2 regions of the Vibrio sp. GJ43-1 genome follow, and region 2 is predicted to be linked to the other one. Evidence: predicted binding sites of a transcription regulator. Region 2 holds the regulator's gene; the other holds the start of a gene.
What was found. The regulator CRP, encoded in region 2, controls carbon source genes, mostly activating them, when cyclic AMP is high. The targets are predictions, from matches to a motif close to TGTGANNNNNNTCACA.
Positions count from the first base shown of each region.

Region 1: a site for CRP is predicted at 6,555-6,570, ahead of AC0L66_RS14675 (NupC/NupG family nucleoside CNT transporter). Genes of this name have one in related genera too.

Region 1 is NZ_CM147884.1:3,077,282-3,085,635, forward strand. It holds gene AC0L66_RS14650 (YtjB family periplasmic protein) at 1-301, shown strand, start outside; gene deoD (purine-nucleoside phosphorylase) at 357-1,076, opposite strand; gene AC0L66_RS14660 (phosphopentomutase) at 1,280-2,500, opposite strand; gene deoA (thymidine phosphorylase) at 2,516-3,850, opposite strand; partial or broken gene deoC (deoxyribose-phosphate aldolase) at 3,936-4,713, opposite strand; gene AC0L66_RS14675 (NupC/NupG family nucleoside CNT transporter) at 5,144-6,409, opposite strand; gene AC0L66_RS14680 (TatD family hydrolase) at 6,615-7,490, opposite strand; partial or broken gene AC0L66_RS14685 (BMP family ABC transporter substrate-binding protein) at 7,841-8,354, shown strand, end outside.
Region 2 is NZ_CM147884.1:506,093-514,446, reverse strand. It holds gene AC0L66_RS02525 (TIGR02444 family protein) at 1-17, shown strand, start outside; gene AC0L66_RS02520 (LysE family translocator) at 90-686, opposite strand; gene AC0L66_RS02515 (aminotransferase-like domain-containing protein) at 817-2,205, shown strand; gene AC0L66_RS02510 (hydrolase) at 2,202-3,209, shown strand; gene AC0L66_RS02505 (YheU family protein) at 3,261-3,473, shown strand; partial or broken gene AC0L66_RS02500 (phosphoribulokinase) at 3,703-4,573, shown strand; gene crp (cAMP-activated global transcriptional regulator CRP) at 4,818-5,450, shown strand; gene AC0L66_RS02490 (2-oxoadipate dioxygenase/decarboxylase family protein) at 5,547-6,338, opposite strand; partial or broken gene astD (succinylglutamate-semialdehyde dehydrogenase) at 6,349-7,809, opposite strand; partial or broken gene astA (arginine N-succinyltransferase) at 7,897-8,354, opposite strand, start outside.

The DNA.
Region 1 (8,354 bases), 1.0 Mb from region 2:
CAGTACCGATGCCAAATCAGCCAGAGAGGTGCTTGGACTCGATACACCACTCGCGACGGCCAGTATAGGGCGTCAGCAACTGATAGAGCCGATCATAAATGACAATAGCATTATCGGATTTGTACGTATTACGTTTGAGACCGGAAAAGTCACCGCGATCTCGGATCACCACTACCGAAAAAGTGATCGTTACATGTACATGATGATACTGATGAGCTTTATTTCCGGTGTGCTACTCCTTGTCATTCTGCGTCGCCCAGGAAAGAATAAGGGTGAGAACTTGCTGTTAAAACAGCCTTAAATAAACGCCATAAAAAAACCTCGCCAAAGCGAGGTTTTTTTATAACAAGTACCGATTACTCTTCGTCGCCCAGTAGCACTGAGTCCAACGCAATCTCCATCATTTCATTGAACGTTGTCGCGCGTTCATCTGATGTGGTTTGTTCACCGGCTTTGATATGATCCGAAACCGTACAGATCGCTAATGCTTTAGCGCCATACTCTGCCGCAACGCCGTAAATACCTGCTGCTTCCATTTCAACACCAACAATACCGTACTTATCCATTACATCAAACATGTCTGGATCGGGGGTATAAAACAGTTCAGCAGAAAATAAGTTGCCTACTTTCACGTTGATGCCACGTGCTTTGGCCGCTTCTTCTGCATTTCTCACCATTTTGTAGTCCGCAATCGCCGCAAAATCATGGTTTTTAAAACGAATGCGGTTCACTTTCGAATCCGTACATGCGCCCATGCCAATCACGACATCACGAACTTTAATGTCTTCGTTTACAGCACCACAACTGCCTACACGAATAATCTTCTTAACACCGAAGTCTTTAATCAGTTCCGTTACATAAATAGAGCATGATGGGATACCCATACCATGTCCCATTACAGAGATGCGGCGACCTTTGTAAGTCCCTGTGTAACCGTACATACTGCGTACGTCACACACCTGTACCGCGTCATCCAAAAACGTGTCTGCGATGTACTTTGCGCGGAGAGGGTCACCCGGCATTAATACAACATCAGCAAAATCACCCATTTCCGCATTAATGTGAGGAGTGGCCATTATGTTTTCCTTTTCGGTAAAGAACGGTTCTAACCCCCAAGGGTTTTGAGGAACCTCGGTTAATTTACAACCTAAAACCGTTAAATTTATTAAATAATTAAAACGCTTCGACGTTTATATTCTAGGAACTAGGAACTAGGAACTAGGAACTAGGAACTAGGAACTAGGAACTAGGAACTAAATCCTAGCCCCTAAAAGCTGTTCTACAAAAAGCTCTTTCCGTAATCCATTGGAGACGTACCAAAGTAGCTAGCAAGACTCTGACCAATATCAGCAAAGCTGTCACGAAGCCCTAAAGAGCCGACTGGTATATTGTGTCCATAAACAATGACAGGGATGTGCTCACGCGTGTGATCAGTGCCTGGCCATGTAGGATCACAACCGTGGTCCGCAGTTAGAATCAATACATCGTCTTCTTCCATTAACTCAATCACTTCATGGATACGAGAATCAAAATACTCTAACGCCGCCGCATAACCTACTACGTCACGACGGTGACCATACGCCGAGTCAAAATCGACAAAGTTCGTGAAAACAATCGTGTTATCGCCAGCTTCTTTAATTTGCTCTTTAGTGGCCTCAAACAACGCTGGGATGCCCGTCGCTTTCACTTTTTTGGTGATGCCACAGTTGGCGTAAATATCGGCAATCTTACCAATAGACACGACCTGACCCTGTTTCTCTTCCACTAACTTAGTCAGTACCGTTGGCGCTGGTGGTTCGACCGATAGATCTCGGCGGTTACCTGTACGCTCAAACTGACCTTTACCAGGACCAATAAATGGACGAGCGATAACACGGCCAATGTTGTAATCTTCTAGTTCTTCACGAGCGATCTGGCAAAGCTCTAGCAAGCGATCTAGTCCAAATGTTTCTTCATGACAAGCGATCTGGAATACCGAGTCAGCCGATGTGTAAAAGATAGGCTGTCCCGTTTTCATGTGCTCTTCACCAAGATCATCAAGAACTTGAGTCCCTGATGCGTGGCAGTTACCTAAGAAACTATCCAGACCTGCACGCTTAAGAATGCGATCGGTCAGCGCTTTCGGGAAGGCGTTCTCTTTATCAGTGAAATAGCCCCACTCAAACAATACAGGCACACCTACAATTTCCCAGTGACCCGACGGCGTGTCTTTACCTGATGAAAGCTCTGCAGCGTGCCCATAAGCACCAATGATTTCTACGTCATCATGCATACCCTGAGCGAGTGCACCTGTTGACTCTTTATGCGCCATGGCTAAGCCTAGCTTGGAAAGGTTTGGTAGTGTTAATTCACCGCTACGCTGGTCATTATCAGCAAGACCTTTCGCACAATGTTCAGCGATATGCCCCATCGTATCAGAGCCAACGTCACCAAACTTTTCAGCGTCGCCCGCAGCACCAATACCAAATGAATCTAATACTAAAATAAATGCTCGTTTCATAATTTCTCTCCCACCCTATGCCAAGTCTTCCGCACGAATATGACGGTACACACATGGGGTTTCTGTATAGGGTTGTTCACCGACCGTTACCGCCGCTTTTAGCGCGCTTGCCGCCTCATGCCATTGCGCTTCATTACGCGCATGGATAACTGCTAGCGGCTTTTCTAGGCTCGCCGTCTCACCAAGTCTAATAAATTGGTCAAAACCGACCGCGTAATCAATCTTGTCAGTCGCAACACGACGACCACCGCCCATTCCAACAACTGCCATACCAATAGCTCGAGTATCCATCGCCGATACTGTGCCTTCAATATCGGCATAAACTGGCTTAATAATGTCGGCCTTATCTAGGTACTTATCGTAGTTTTCCACGAAATCTACTGGGCCACCTAAACCTGACACCATTGTGCCAAAACACTGGGCCGCTTTTCCGTTGTTCAATACTTCATTTAGCATCGTGTCTGCTTGCTCTGTATCGCCTGCAAGTTTCGCCAACACGAGCATTTCACTACAAAGCGCCATCGTCACTTCGTACAGTCGTGGATTACGGTATTCGCCCGTTAAGAACTGTACCGCTTCACGTACTTCTACGGCATTACCAGCAGATGATGCCAGTACTTGGTTCATATCAGTAAGAATAGCAGTTGTCTTTGTACCTGCGCCGTTTGCAACCGCAACGATTGAATTCGCTAACTCTTCAGACGCCTCATAAGTGGGCATAAACGCCCCAGAACCTACTTTGACATCCATAACCAGCGACTCAAGACCAGCCGCCAATTTCTTAGATAGAATAGACGCGGTAATCAAAGAAATATTGTCAACGGTTGCGGTGATATCACGCGTGGCATAGACACGCTTATCAGCAGGTGCTAAATCACCCGTTTGCCCGATAATCGCAACGCCCGCGTCCTTAGTCACTTGACCAAAGACGTCGTTTGTCGGTGTAATATCATAGCCAGGAATAGACTCAAGTTTATCAAGTGTCCCCCCTGTATGACCTAAACCACGTCCAGAGATCATCGGAACGAAGCCACCGCAAGCCGCAATCATAGGGCCAAGCATTAAAGAGGTGACATCGCCGACACCGCTTGTCGAGTGTTTATCAACAATTGGGCCACCAAAGTTCATATGGCCCCAATCTATAACCATGCCAGAGTCACGCATTGCACACGTCAGCGCAATACGTTCTGGCATAGTCATTTCATTAAAAAAGATCGTCATGGCGAAAGCTGCAATTTGGCCTTCTGATACAGTGTCATTCGCAACACCTTGAATGAAGAAGTTAATTTCTTCCGCGCTCAGTACTTGGCCATCGCGTTTTTTACGAATAATTTCTTGTGGTAAATACATTAGTGCCTCCCCAGTCTAAGCTTGGGTTATAGGGTATAGAGGAAATGGTGGTGACAAGGGTTCGTCACCACCTAAAAGCGTTAGATTAGTATGCAGATGGATCTGCAGTTTCGTCTGTTACTTCTAATGTATTAAGGAGGTTGGTTAGCAGGCTTGATGCACCAAAACGGTAGTGCATGTTATCTGCCCAATCCGCGCCTAGGATATCGTCGGCCATTGCAAGGTATGCTGCTGCATCTTCTGCTGTGCGAACACCACCAGCAGGCTTAAAGCCAACCGTTTTTGCTACGCCCATATCACGAATCACTTCTAGCATCATGCGCGCATATTCTGGCGTTGCGTTAACCGATACTTTACCCGTTGAGGTTTTGATGAAGTCAGCACCTGCCTTGATACAGATTTCTGACGCTTTCTTGATGAGTGCTTCTTCTTTCAGCTCACCTAGTTTCGATGATCACTTTAAGAAGGATGTCACCACACGCTTCCTTACATTGCTTAACCAACTCGAAGCCTACTTCTTCGTTGCCAGTCATCAGTGCTCGGTAAGGGAAAACGACGTCCACTTCGTCTGCACCGTAAGCAACCGCCGCTTTTGTTTCAGCAACAGCGATAGCAATATCATCATTACCGTGTGGGAAGTTAGTCACAGTAGCAATACGAACATCCGGCGTACCTTGTTCACGAAGCGTTTTCTTCGCAATTGGTACAAAACGTGGATAAATACAAACTGCTGCTGTATTCCCCACTGACGTTTTCGCGTCATGACACAACGCGATCACTTTTGCATCCGTGTCATCTTCGTTAAGTGTGGTTAGATCCATCAGTTTAAGTGCACGTAAAGCTGCTGCTTTTAAATCGCTCATTTCTATCTCCGGTCAATATATTCAATTAATTATCTGACACGCGGTCAGCAATAAATGAACGGACTTGGTTCCTTGAAGACTCGGCGCTTCGCGCCAATCGCTTTCCTTGTCGCCGCACAGTACCAGTTCGTATTAGTCCAACCGATTGATTTAAGGTGGAGAACCAGTTCTGGGCTAAGTAGATAACCATCAAACATGGTTATCTACTGAGTAGCCTATACAGTATAGAACTCTTCCTCAAAACGGTAGTCACGAATAATACGCAAACGGTTTGTATCTCAAAAAAATCCGTCTCTTTTCCCTTCATGCCTTACATGGTAGGGATTTGGGGGTTTCTTGCCCCCCAAAAAACAAAAAAGCCCCGCAGCAATCTCTTGCTACGGGGCGATTTATTGTGGCGTCTATATACTAAATAACCTTCGGCTAACAGTTACATTGCCGCAAGGCTAAGACAGAAGCCAGCAATCGTTGCTGCCATCAAGTTAGATAGCGTACCAGCGATAACCGCTTTCACACCCATGCGAGCGATATCACCGCGACGCTTAGGCGCCAAGCTGCCTAGACCACCTAGTAGAATCGCGATAGAAGAAAGGTTCGCGAAACCACAAAGTGCAAATGAGATGATTGCTTTGGTCTTGTCAGAAAGAACGACAGGCGCAGCTTCAGTTAGGTAAGGTGCAAAGTTTGCAAACGCTACAAATTCGTTAGCAACGGTTTTCATACCGATGAACTCACCAGCAACAACCGCTTCTTCCCATGGCACACCAATAAGGAATGCAAGAGGAGCAAATACCCAACCAAGTAGCAATTCAAGGCGCAGTTCAGGCATACCGAACCAACCACCAACGCCACCAAGCATACCGTTCACAAGTGCGATAAGGCCGATGAATGCGATTAGCATTGCACCAACGTTAAGTGCTAGCTGAAGACCCGCTGACGCGCCGCCTGCTGCTGCATCGATAACGTTAGCTGGTTTGTCATCGCCTTCTGCTTCCATGTCATGAAGCTGATCGATTGGCTCGTCAGTTTCAGGTTTCATGATTTTAGCAAACAATAGACCACCAGGTGCTGCCATGAATGACGCTGCTACCAAGTACTCAATTGGCACGCCCATAGAAGCGTAACCCGCAAGAACACCACCAGCGATAGACGCTAGACCACCACACATTACTGCGAATAGTTCTGATTGAGTCATCTTTGGTACAAAAGGACGAACAACAAGAGGGGCTTCAGTTTGACCAACGAAAATGTTTGCTGCTGCAGACATCGATTCCGCACGAGATGTGCCTAGTGCTTTTTGTAAGCCACCACCAAGAATCTTGATTACCCATTGCATAATACCTAGGTAATACAATACAGAAACTAACGCAGAGAAGAAGATAAGTGTTGGTAATACACGGAATGCGAAGATGAAGCCACCGCCACCGAAGACCTCAAACATCTTGCCTGACACAAGACCACCGAATAGGAATGAAGAACCATCATTACCGTAATTGATGACGTTAGAGATAGCGTCTGATACACCGCGAAGTACTTCTTGTCCCCATGGAACGTAAAGAACGAATGCACCGAGTAAAAATTGGATAGCAAAAGCGCCACCCACCGTTCTGATATTAATAGCTTTGCGGTTATCTGATAATAATACTGCGATACCGATCAGTACTACCATTCCAACCAGGCTCATAAACAGGCTCATGGTTTATGACTTCCTTATATTTAATTATTTGGCGTGTAATAAAAATTGAAGCTCAAAAGCGGGGGCGATTATACAAACCCTCAGAAAAGAAAGTAGTACCCCCTTCACACTTTCGTCCTCAACACATAAGACGTACATGTCATTTTGCGACATAGATCACAAGTCAACTCTGTAACAAAACTTAATTTAACAATTACAGGTAACTTTAGTCACAAATAAAAAACAGCGATTTGCTATTATTTTGGAGTTGTGACGTAACCGTTTGCGCACTTTCACTTCGCAGCATGATAAGAGTTGATAGGGTCAACTTCAGCATTTCCGGCTTATTGATAGCGCCCTGATAACCACTTAATGGCATATCAGGTGCGTCAGTTTCGATTAATAAGTATTCAAGTGGAAGCTTCGAGATGGTGTCACGAGTCTTCTTAGCGCGTTCATAAGAAATGACGCCACCAACCCCTATATAGATGCCTAATTTTATATATTCCATCGCTTGCTGGTAGCTGCCACTAAAACCATGGATCACTCCACCATATATGGGTGCCGTTTTTCTTAGTAACGCCATCATGTCTTGGTGCGCTTTTCGACAATGCAAAATAACTGGGAGCTTGGCTTTATTCGCCAGTAATATATGCTCACGTAAGATCTGCTTTTGCTGCTGTTTCACGAGTTCAACATCACAGTCTTGACCTAAATGATAAAAATCTAATCCGCACTCGCCGATTGCAACACATTTATTAGGCAAGCCTCGCGCCTGGACGAACACCTGTTTTAATCGTTCAATACTGGCAGAAGACACGCCTGATAAAAATAAAGGATGGAAGCCAAGGGCATAGTAAATATCGGAATGTTGCTGTGCTAGCTGCGCGATGTCAGTCCAGTTTTCTTCATTGATTCCTGGGACGATTATGCCCTCTACCCCTGCGGCTCTCGCACCCTCTAGTACATCAGCAAGATCGGTTTTCGCCGCGATGAGGTCTAAGTGACAGTGAGTATCAATCATCGTTCGCGGGATCTTTTCTATACGGTGTGCAGCAACGTTTGTTTTCCGGTATAAGCCCCATAGACTGGCACCAGTCATCGTATTTTTTTAACCAAACACGCAGCCATTTACACATAAATAAAACTCTCTCTATAACGGAATAAACACACAGCAAAAAAGCGATAAACATACCAACGAGTAAATGTAATCGATTGCAAGTTAATCTACCAGACCCCTTGTTACGCAAAGGATAGCCAATAGTTAGAGTTTTATCACTAAGTTGTGATTCAACACTCATTGCTGTGATAGAAGCGGTTTTTTTTCAATCAAGCAAACGATAAAATGTTTCGTACTGTTTGTAAATTAAACAAAGCATGAGGCTGCGTTATTTACAAACGTTTAATTTCCAGCCTCTAACCACAGCGTTAGCCGGGTCTATTGATTCATCAATGGTACCCCCATTATCTGACACCACAAGGGAACTGAACGTGAAAAAAACTATTCTAAAACTCTCCGCACTTGCAGTGGCGGTCTCGTCTTTCAGCGTATTCGCAGCAAAACCAGCCGTTGTTTATGATACAGCAGGTAAATTCGACAAATCGTTTAATGAAGCCGTTTTTCAAAATGGTGTTAAACCTTTCAATGCCGACAAGGGCATTAAAGTACGTGAATTCGAACCTCAAAATGAAGCACAACGCGAACAAGGTCTACGCCGTCTTGCCAGCCGCGGGTTCACTCCCATCGTTGCGGTAGGTTTTAATATGGCTTCTGCTGTAGAGAAAGTCGCAACAGAGTTTCCTGACATTCAGTTTACTATCATCGATATGGTCGTCGACAAGCCAAACGTTCAATCTATCGTGTTCAAAGAGCATGAGGGTTCTTTCCTCGTGGGTGCACTGGCTGCTAAGGCCTCTAAAACGGCCAAAGTTGGTTTTGTAGGCGGAATGGACATTCCACTGATTC
Region 2 (8,354 bases):
ACTTTTCTCGCAAATAATCTTACCAACCCGACGAGCTTTGTTAGCGCGTATGTTCTCGTAACGAATCGCGTTCTTACCAAATAAACGTCTTACCAAATAAAAAGCACACATGATGCCGTCAGCATGGCCATACTCGAGTTAAAACGCTTCCACGCGATTGGTGTCGACAACCAGCGGCGAATCACAGTGCCAAACCCAATCCACACCGATGACGTCTGAAGTTGAATCAATAAAAAAATCACTGAAATAGCCAACAATGAAAACCAATAGTGCTCGCCCGATAATGAAAATGAACTCACCGCTGTGACCGACATTAACCACGCTTTGGGGTTTAAGTATTGAAACAGCACAGCTTCAAGACACGTCATCGGTTTCGCTTGATCATCTTGACCGGTTTTATTGATCCCCGCCGATAAAATCCGCCACGCCAAATACAATAAATAGCCACTCCCTAACCACTTCAATAAGGTTTGGACCACAGGGTAGTTCGTAAATACCACTCCTAACCCAGCGCCATTGAGTAATATCAAGCTAATGAGTCCTAGGCCAATCCCCAAGCAATGCGGCAGGGTTTTTACATAACCAAAATTCGCCCCAGAAGCGGTCAACATCACGTTGTTTGGCCCCGGAGTTCCTGTCATGACTGCTGCAAATAAAGCAACAGAAACAATAAATGACCACTCCATCACACTCTCCTTAATCCAAAATTAAATTGTACCGATACAATTTTACAAATAAGTGTTGATAAAATGTAAAATAGCCGACAAAATAACCATAACAATGGATTAAACTCGACGCAAAAGGTTTATTGTCACCATGACAATCGAAAATATTACCGTACTCAAGCAAGATCCTGTGCCGATCTATAAACAGATCGCCGATCAAATCAGTGAAAAGATTGAAAGTGGCCGCCTTGAAAGCAATGAAAAGCTCCCTACTCATCGTTGGTTAGCCGACAAGCTATCCGTTACTGTGGGCACCATCACCCGAGCCTACGCGGAAGTCGAACGCCGAGGTTTAGTCGAAGCACGAGTCGGGGCGGGTACCTATGTCACGGATAACAACAAACCAACTTGGTTGTTTGAAGAGATCGCCGACGACGCGAGCGAGTGTAACTTTAGTTACAACATTCCCCCGCGCCTCGATCGCAGTGATATGTTGAAACAGGCCATGCAGCGTATTAGTCAATCCCCCCAGCACCTGAATCAACTCATGCTCTATCAACCACCAGCTGGGTTTGATAGCCATCGCACCATCGTAAGCCAGTGGCTCAAAGAAAAAGGCGTCCACTTAGATGTTAATAGGCTGCTGTTTAGCTCTGGTGCCCAACACGCCATCCAAATGGTGCTAGACACCTTTACACGCCCCGGCGATACCGTGCTGGTCGAACAATACACCTACCCCGGTGTGATCAGCCTTGCTCGGCAGAATCAGCTGACACTCAAGGCCGTGGAGATGGATGATGAGGGAATCACTCCCGAATCATTAGAAGTATGCTGCAATCGCTACTCGCCGCGTTTTCTCTATCTAACACCGACATTACAAAATCCGACGACAGCCATTATGTCACCGCAGAGACGACAGGCTATCGTCACCATTTGCCAAGCGCATAACGTTTATATTATTGAAGATGACATCAATGGATTATTGCTAGATTCTGCGCCAGAACCTCTGGTGAACTTGGCACCCGACCATGTCATTTATATTGGTGCGTTCTCAAAATGTTTGGCACCAGGTCTTCGCGTTGGTTACCTTTGCGCCCCAGAAAAACTTTACCCACCATTGGTCGTCACCTTGCAAAACCACAGTTGGATGATCAGCCCTTTGCTGATTGCTTTGACATGCGAAATGTTGATATCCGGAGATGCAGAGCGCAACATTGTCATGATTCGTAACGAAATGCGCCAACGAATGGCCGCGACAACCCAAGTGCTTGGCGCATTTAACCTTCGCTACGAACAAGGCGGCTTTCACGTTTGGCTGACGCTACCTGAACAGTGGCGACTGAGTGAGTTTGTACAAAAAGCGGCAGAATCAGGCGTGATTGTAAAATCAGGGGAATTATTCGCGCCACCGGGCGGTACAGTGGCACCCGCCATTCGCCTTTCGTTAAGCTCACCACAAACGATCGAACAGCTTAACGTCGGCGTAGAAAAACTTAAGACACTATTATTATCTAATCCAATCAGTGAATTTACGCTATGAACACACCAAAATTACTGCCGTTTATCGCCGCCAAAGGGCTTGGCAACGCTCATATTCAGACCTTAATTCCGCGCTTCATTCGTCGAGGTACACTATTCACCCCTGTCTGGGAGACGCTCGATACGCCAGATGGTGACTTTGTCGAGTTAGCTTGGAGTGAAGAACCACACCATGAAAGCGCCAAAAATAAACCTATTTTCATCCTGTTTCATGGCTTAGAAGGCAGCTTTGATAGCCCTTACGCGAATGGCTTAATGCACGCGTTTGCCAGTCAGGGTTGGCTAGCAGTCATGATGCACTTTCGCGGCTGTGGTCCAACACCAAACCGACTGGCTCGCGCGTATCATTCTGGCGAAATTGGCGATGCTCGACACTTCATTGAGCTTTTAGAACATCGTTACCCAAATGCCAATAAGGTTGCCGTAGGCATTTCGCTTGGCGGCAATATGCTGAGTAATTATCTTGCCTATTATAAGCATGACACCAAACTGACCAGTGCGACCATCGTCTCTGCTCCCCTTGACCTTGCGGCCTGCTCTAAACGTATCGAACAAGGGTTTTCAAAGGTTTACCGTAAGTATCTCGTGTCCTCATTAAAGAAGAACGCGTTAAAAAAAATACACCTTTTGAGCGAGGCTCTTGATCTCACCGCTGAGCACGTCCGGGGCATGACGAAGCTTTATGAGTTCGATAATTTAATCACCGCCCCACTGCATGGGTTTAAAAACGCCGACGATTACTACCAACAATGCTCAGCATTGCCTCGGTTGAGCGACATCGTGATTCCGACTCAATTCATCCATGCCAAAGACGACCCTTTCATGAACGATGACGTCATTCCTCGCTATGAACTGCCCACACACCTCAGCTATCACTTACTCGAACGAGGCGGTCATGTTGGCTTTTTGTCTGGCAGTTGGTTAAAGCCTACCTTTTGGCTTGAGGAGGTGCTACCTAAGTACTATCACCACCTACAAGTCACACCGAGCCGTGATTTAACTTAAGAACTCGCTAACTCTGGTATACTCACGCCATCATGAAAGAGAGAGGTATTTATGATCATTCCATGGCAACAAATCGCACCTGAAACACTGGATAACTTAATCCAAGAATTTGTGCTGCGTGAAGGAACGGATTACGGTGAAAGCGAATTCAGTCTCGCCGACAAATTAGCGCACGTCAGAGGCCAGCTCGAGTCAGGCGAAGCCGTCATTGTTTTCTCTGAACTGCATGAAACGGTCGACATCAAATTGCGTCACTCGCTGTAAATGTCTCGCCTTTGAACACGCGTCACGTAATGAAGTGCTATAGTAAGCCTCTCATTATTAGAAAATGCCACATCGACGATAGCGATGCCCATTGGCGCTAACATCGCGGCGCCATGGTTTAAGCTCTAAGATTTAAAGATTTAAGCTTTAAGACTCGGCATCAGTTTCACGATAACTCTCTCCCACACACAGGAAGAGACAATAACTAGAAAATTACACAGGAAGTGTTATGTCAGCCAAACACCCGATTATCGCGGTGACTGGCTCCTCAGGAGCTCAGTACCACAACAACGTCAGAAGCGTTCCGCAAGATGTTCAATATGATGAGCATCAAGCCTGCTTTCATTGAAGGTGATAGCTTCCACCGCTTTACGCGTCCAGAAATGGACGTAGAGATCCGAAAAGCGAAAGAACAAGGAAAGCACATCAGTTATTTTGGCCCCCAAGCGAATGACTTTCCTGCACTCGAAACCTTCTTTAAAAACTATGGACAAAACGGGGTGGGGCAATTTAGACGTTACCTACATACATTTGATGAAGCCGTTCCTTATAACCAAATGCCGGGCACATTTACGCCGTGGCAAGACCTACCAGAAAATTCAGACGTTTTATTCTATGAAGGGCTACATGGTGGCGTGGTTGATGGAGCAATCAACGCGGCTCAGCATGTGGATTTGCTGATTGGCATGGTGCCAATCGTCAACCTTGAGTGGATTCAAAAATTCGTTCGTGATACGCGTGACAGAGGCCACTCTCGTGAAGCGGTAACCGACTCCATCGTACGTTCAATGGATGACTACCTAAGCTACATTACCCCGCAGTTTTCGCGTACTCATATTAACTTTCAGCGCGTTCCGACTGTCGACACCTCAAACCCTCTCAATGCCAAGGGAATCCCAAGCCTTGATGAAAGTTTTGTGGTCATTCGCTTACGAGGGATTAAAAATGTCGACTATCCTTACCTGCTTGCCATGATAGATGGGTCGTTTATGTCACGTCATAACACCATCGTTGTGCCCGGCGGAAAAATGAGCTTCGCGATGGAATTAATCGTCCGACCTATACTACAGCAGCTAATAGAAACAGGGAAAATAGGTTAATTTTTTGCGCCTAAACTTAGATGATTTTTTATACCGTGATCATGTGCACAGTTTTGTATAGAAAAATGGTCTGATGACACGATTAAAATCAAGAAAGTCCGCGCAAAAAAGGATACTATTTCTTTGAAACAGAAGATCGCTTGCGCCATCTTCAAAGTGCTTTTATGCTAGTAAGTCCTAACACAATGGACTTGCTATAATATATGGAAAGCAGCAAGCATACCCTGCAGAGGAAGTAAGAAATATGGTTCTAGGTAAACCTCAAACCGACCCAACGCTAGAGTGGTTCCTTTCACATTGTCATATTCACAAGTACCCTTCAAAGAGCACGCTGATCCATGCGGGCGAGAAGGCTGAAACCCTTTACTACATCGTAAAAGGTTCAGTAGCAGTGCTTATTAAAGATGAAGAAGGCAAAGAGATGATCTTGTCTTACCTTAACCAAGGTGACTTCATCGGTGAACTAGGCCTATTTGAAGAAGACCAAGAACGTACAGCTTGGGTGCGAGCTAAATCACCTTGTGAAGTGGCTGAAATTTCATTTAAGAAATTCCGTCAACTTATCCAAGTTAACCCAGATATTCTCATGCGCTTATCTTCTCAGATGGCAAGTCGCCTACAAGTGACAAGCCAGAAAGTGGGTGACCTTGCGTTCCTTGACGTAACGGGTCGTATTGCTCAGACGCTACTTAACCTAGCGAAACAACCTGATGCAATGACTCACCCTGACGGCATGCAAATCAAGATTACTCGTCAAGAAATCGGCCAAATCGTTGGTTGTTCTCGTGAGACAGTAGGACGTATTCTTAAGATGCTGGAAGAGCAGAACCTTATTTCTGCTCACGGTAAGACTATTGTGGTCTACGGCACTCGTTAATCGACGCCTTTAGACATTCAAAAAGCCACCGCAAGGTGGCTTTTTTATTGGTGGTTAATTCCAACAAGTCGCGCTAGTTAAAGTAAAAATTCAAACTTATTGATGGGTACTCTCAAAAATTTTGTCGGCTGACGCCGCAACAAACCCTTGATAGTAATTTCCATCTGCCATTTGATAGCGCTTGGCAAATTCATAGAAGCCGCCAGGAATACTCTGCTCGCCATCACTAAACATCACCGATACTTTATCAGCCATCGTCGAAGACTGTTCGAGTAAAACCTCCGGAGACCCTTTCACCTCACCACCCGACTCGTTAATATTGAAGCTTTCTTTACGCAGGTAGTCATTCACCTCCGTCACCTCTACAAAACGATTAAGTTGGTTAACACTAACGGTAAAATGGTTAGCGCCATAGCCATGTGCCGCAAGCCATGCCGCATACTCACTCTCTTTGGCTAATGTTTGGTAGTCTTCTGAGCTTAACGTCCACATACGGCCGCCAAACAAGAAATCACCAACCACTAATTGCGAACTGTCCACTTGGCTTACTAGCTTCGCTACGATAGCTTGCAGCACTGCTGAGCACTGTTCAACACGAAGCTCACTAATAAAGACTTTCGGCAACGACTCGTCACTGTGTTGTAGATGAATCGCAGACAGCTTTTTCGCTTCAAAGTCATACTCACCCGCTTGTTGATAACCAAGCTTAAGAAATGGCTTTGCTAATGTTTCAATACCCACAGGCGAGAGATTGAAGGTGCGTAACGCGATATGATCATTAATCAGTGCCTCCCCTTCTTTTAACAACGCCTGCACTTTTGCCGCTGAAGGGCATAATCGCTGAGTGTAATCTTGCCACAACTGCGCAAATAATTGTTCTGCCGTCATCTTTCGCTCCTTAAAGATCGAGACCTGGGCTTAATGTCGCAGGTAGCACGGTGTGCTCCCCTTCCATCGACGCCATAGGGTATGCGCAATAATCCGCCGCATAATAGGCGCTTGGTCGCAAGTTCCCCGACGCACCCGGACCACCAAATGGTGCATCACCACTTGCGCCCGTTAGCTGACGGTTGCGATTCACAATACCTGCACGAATATGGTCAACAAAATACAGCCACTCATCATCATTGGTTGAAATCAGGCCCGCCGATAAACCAAATCGAGTGTCATTAGCAAGCTCAACGGCTTGTTGTAGCGTTTCGTAACGCACAAGCTGCAATAATGGACCGAAGTATTCTTCATCCGGTAGCGCCTTTATTGCCGTAGCATCGATCAGACCAGGCGTCACAAACGCGGCCTGTAATTGTTTCGATTCCATTAAACTCTTGCCACCTAGCGATTGCAATGTCGCTTGTGCCTGAATAATGTGCTGAGCAGCCTGTATGGAAATCTGCGGCCCCATGAAAGGCGCAGGCGTGGCGAATGGTTCATCAATCCGAATCTTGGCTATCGCGGCCACTAATGCGTCAACAAGCTGGTCACCTTTATCACCAAACGGCACATACAAGCGACGAGCGCAGGTACAACGCTGTCCGGCACTGATGTAGGCAGATTGGATAATCGTGTAGACCGTCGCATCAAGATCACCATAGGCATCACTCACGACCAACGGGTTGTTGCCACCCATTTCCAACGCCAACATTTTATCAGGCTGACCTAGCAAATTGACGATGTAATACGTGCCCAGTATTCGCGCTACCAGTAAACAACACCCCATCAATACCTTTAGCGTCAGCCAGAGCAATGCTCGGTTTCTTTACCGCCTTGCACAAGGTTAATCACGCCATCTGGCAACCCAGCCTCTTGCCAAAGTTGCATAGCAAGCTCACCTACTAATGGCGTTTGTTCTGAAGGCTTAAACACCACGGTATTGCCAGCCAATAACGCCGGAACAATATGTCCGTTAGGCAAATGCCCTGGAAAGTTATAGGGACCAAAGACCGCCATTACTCCTAAAGGACGATGGCGCAGTACAATTTGATTACCCGCAGCCTCTCGCTGAGAACTGCCCGTTCTGTCATGATACGCTCGGATTGATATGGCGATTTTACCTGCCATTGCGCTCGGCTTCCGTTCGGGTTTCCCACAATGGTTTACCCGTCTCCTTGGCTATCGCAACTGCAATATCTTCACTACGAGCCTTGAGTTTTTCCGCAAACGCAAGCACCACCGCTTCACGCTCTTCAAACGAGCGTTTTTTCCAACTGACAAAAGCTTGTCTAGCCGAAGAGACCGCAGATTCAACCTGCACTGGCGTAGCCGATTGTCCCTGCCAAATCACCTCGTTGTTGTACGGCGACAGCGAGTGAAATTGCTCACCCATTCCTGCGATCCATTGTCCTGCGATCCATTGCGTCATCAAAAGTTCCTTAACCTAGTAAATAGTGAAGAGTCTGCATCTTCATATTGTGTCGTGATAAGTACGACAAAGATGCAGCAACCCGCGTTATTGCGCCAACATACGAACCATATCGCCTTCAGAAAGGTTCAAGGCGTCAGCGACATCAGGTGCTAGCAATACATGCTGACTTTCAGCATCATAGGCCGCTTTTGCCGCCGTCGCTCTAAAGTGTTCAAATGACGTATTGGCAATAAGGTAATCTTGCGAACTGGCATGCTCGGCAATAGTGACCTTGGCACGGAATGAGTTACGAATCGCCTGAATGTTCTGTAAGTCACACTCCACCGTCGGACCTGCGTCAAAAATATCGACATAGTTACGGCACGTAAAACCTTCTCTTTCCAATAACTTTAAAGCGGGTCTGGTATTGTCATGCACTTGACCAATCACCGCTTGCGCCTCTTTGCTTAACAGGTTGACGTAAATCGGTAACTTCGGCATTAAATCCGCGATGAAGCCTTTCTTACCGATCCCCGTTAAATAATCTGCCATGGTAAAATCAA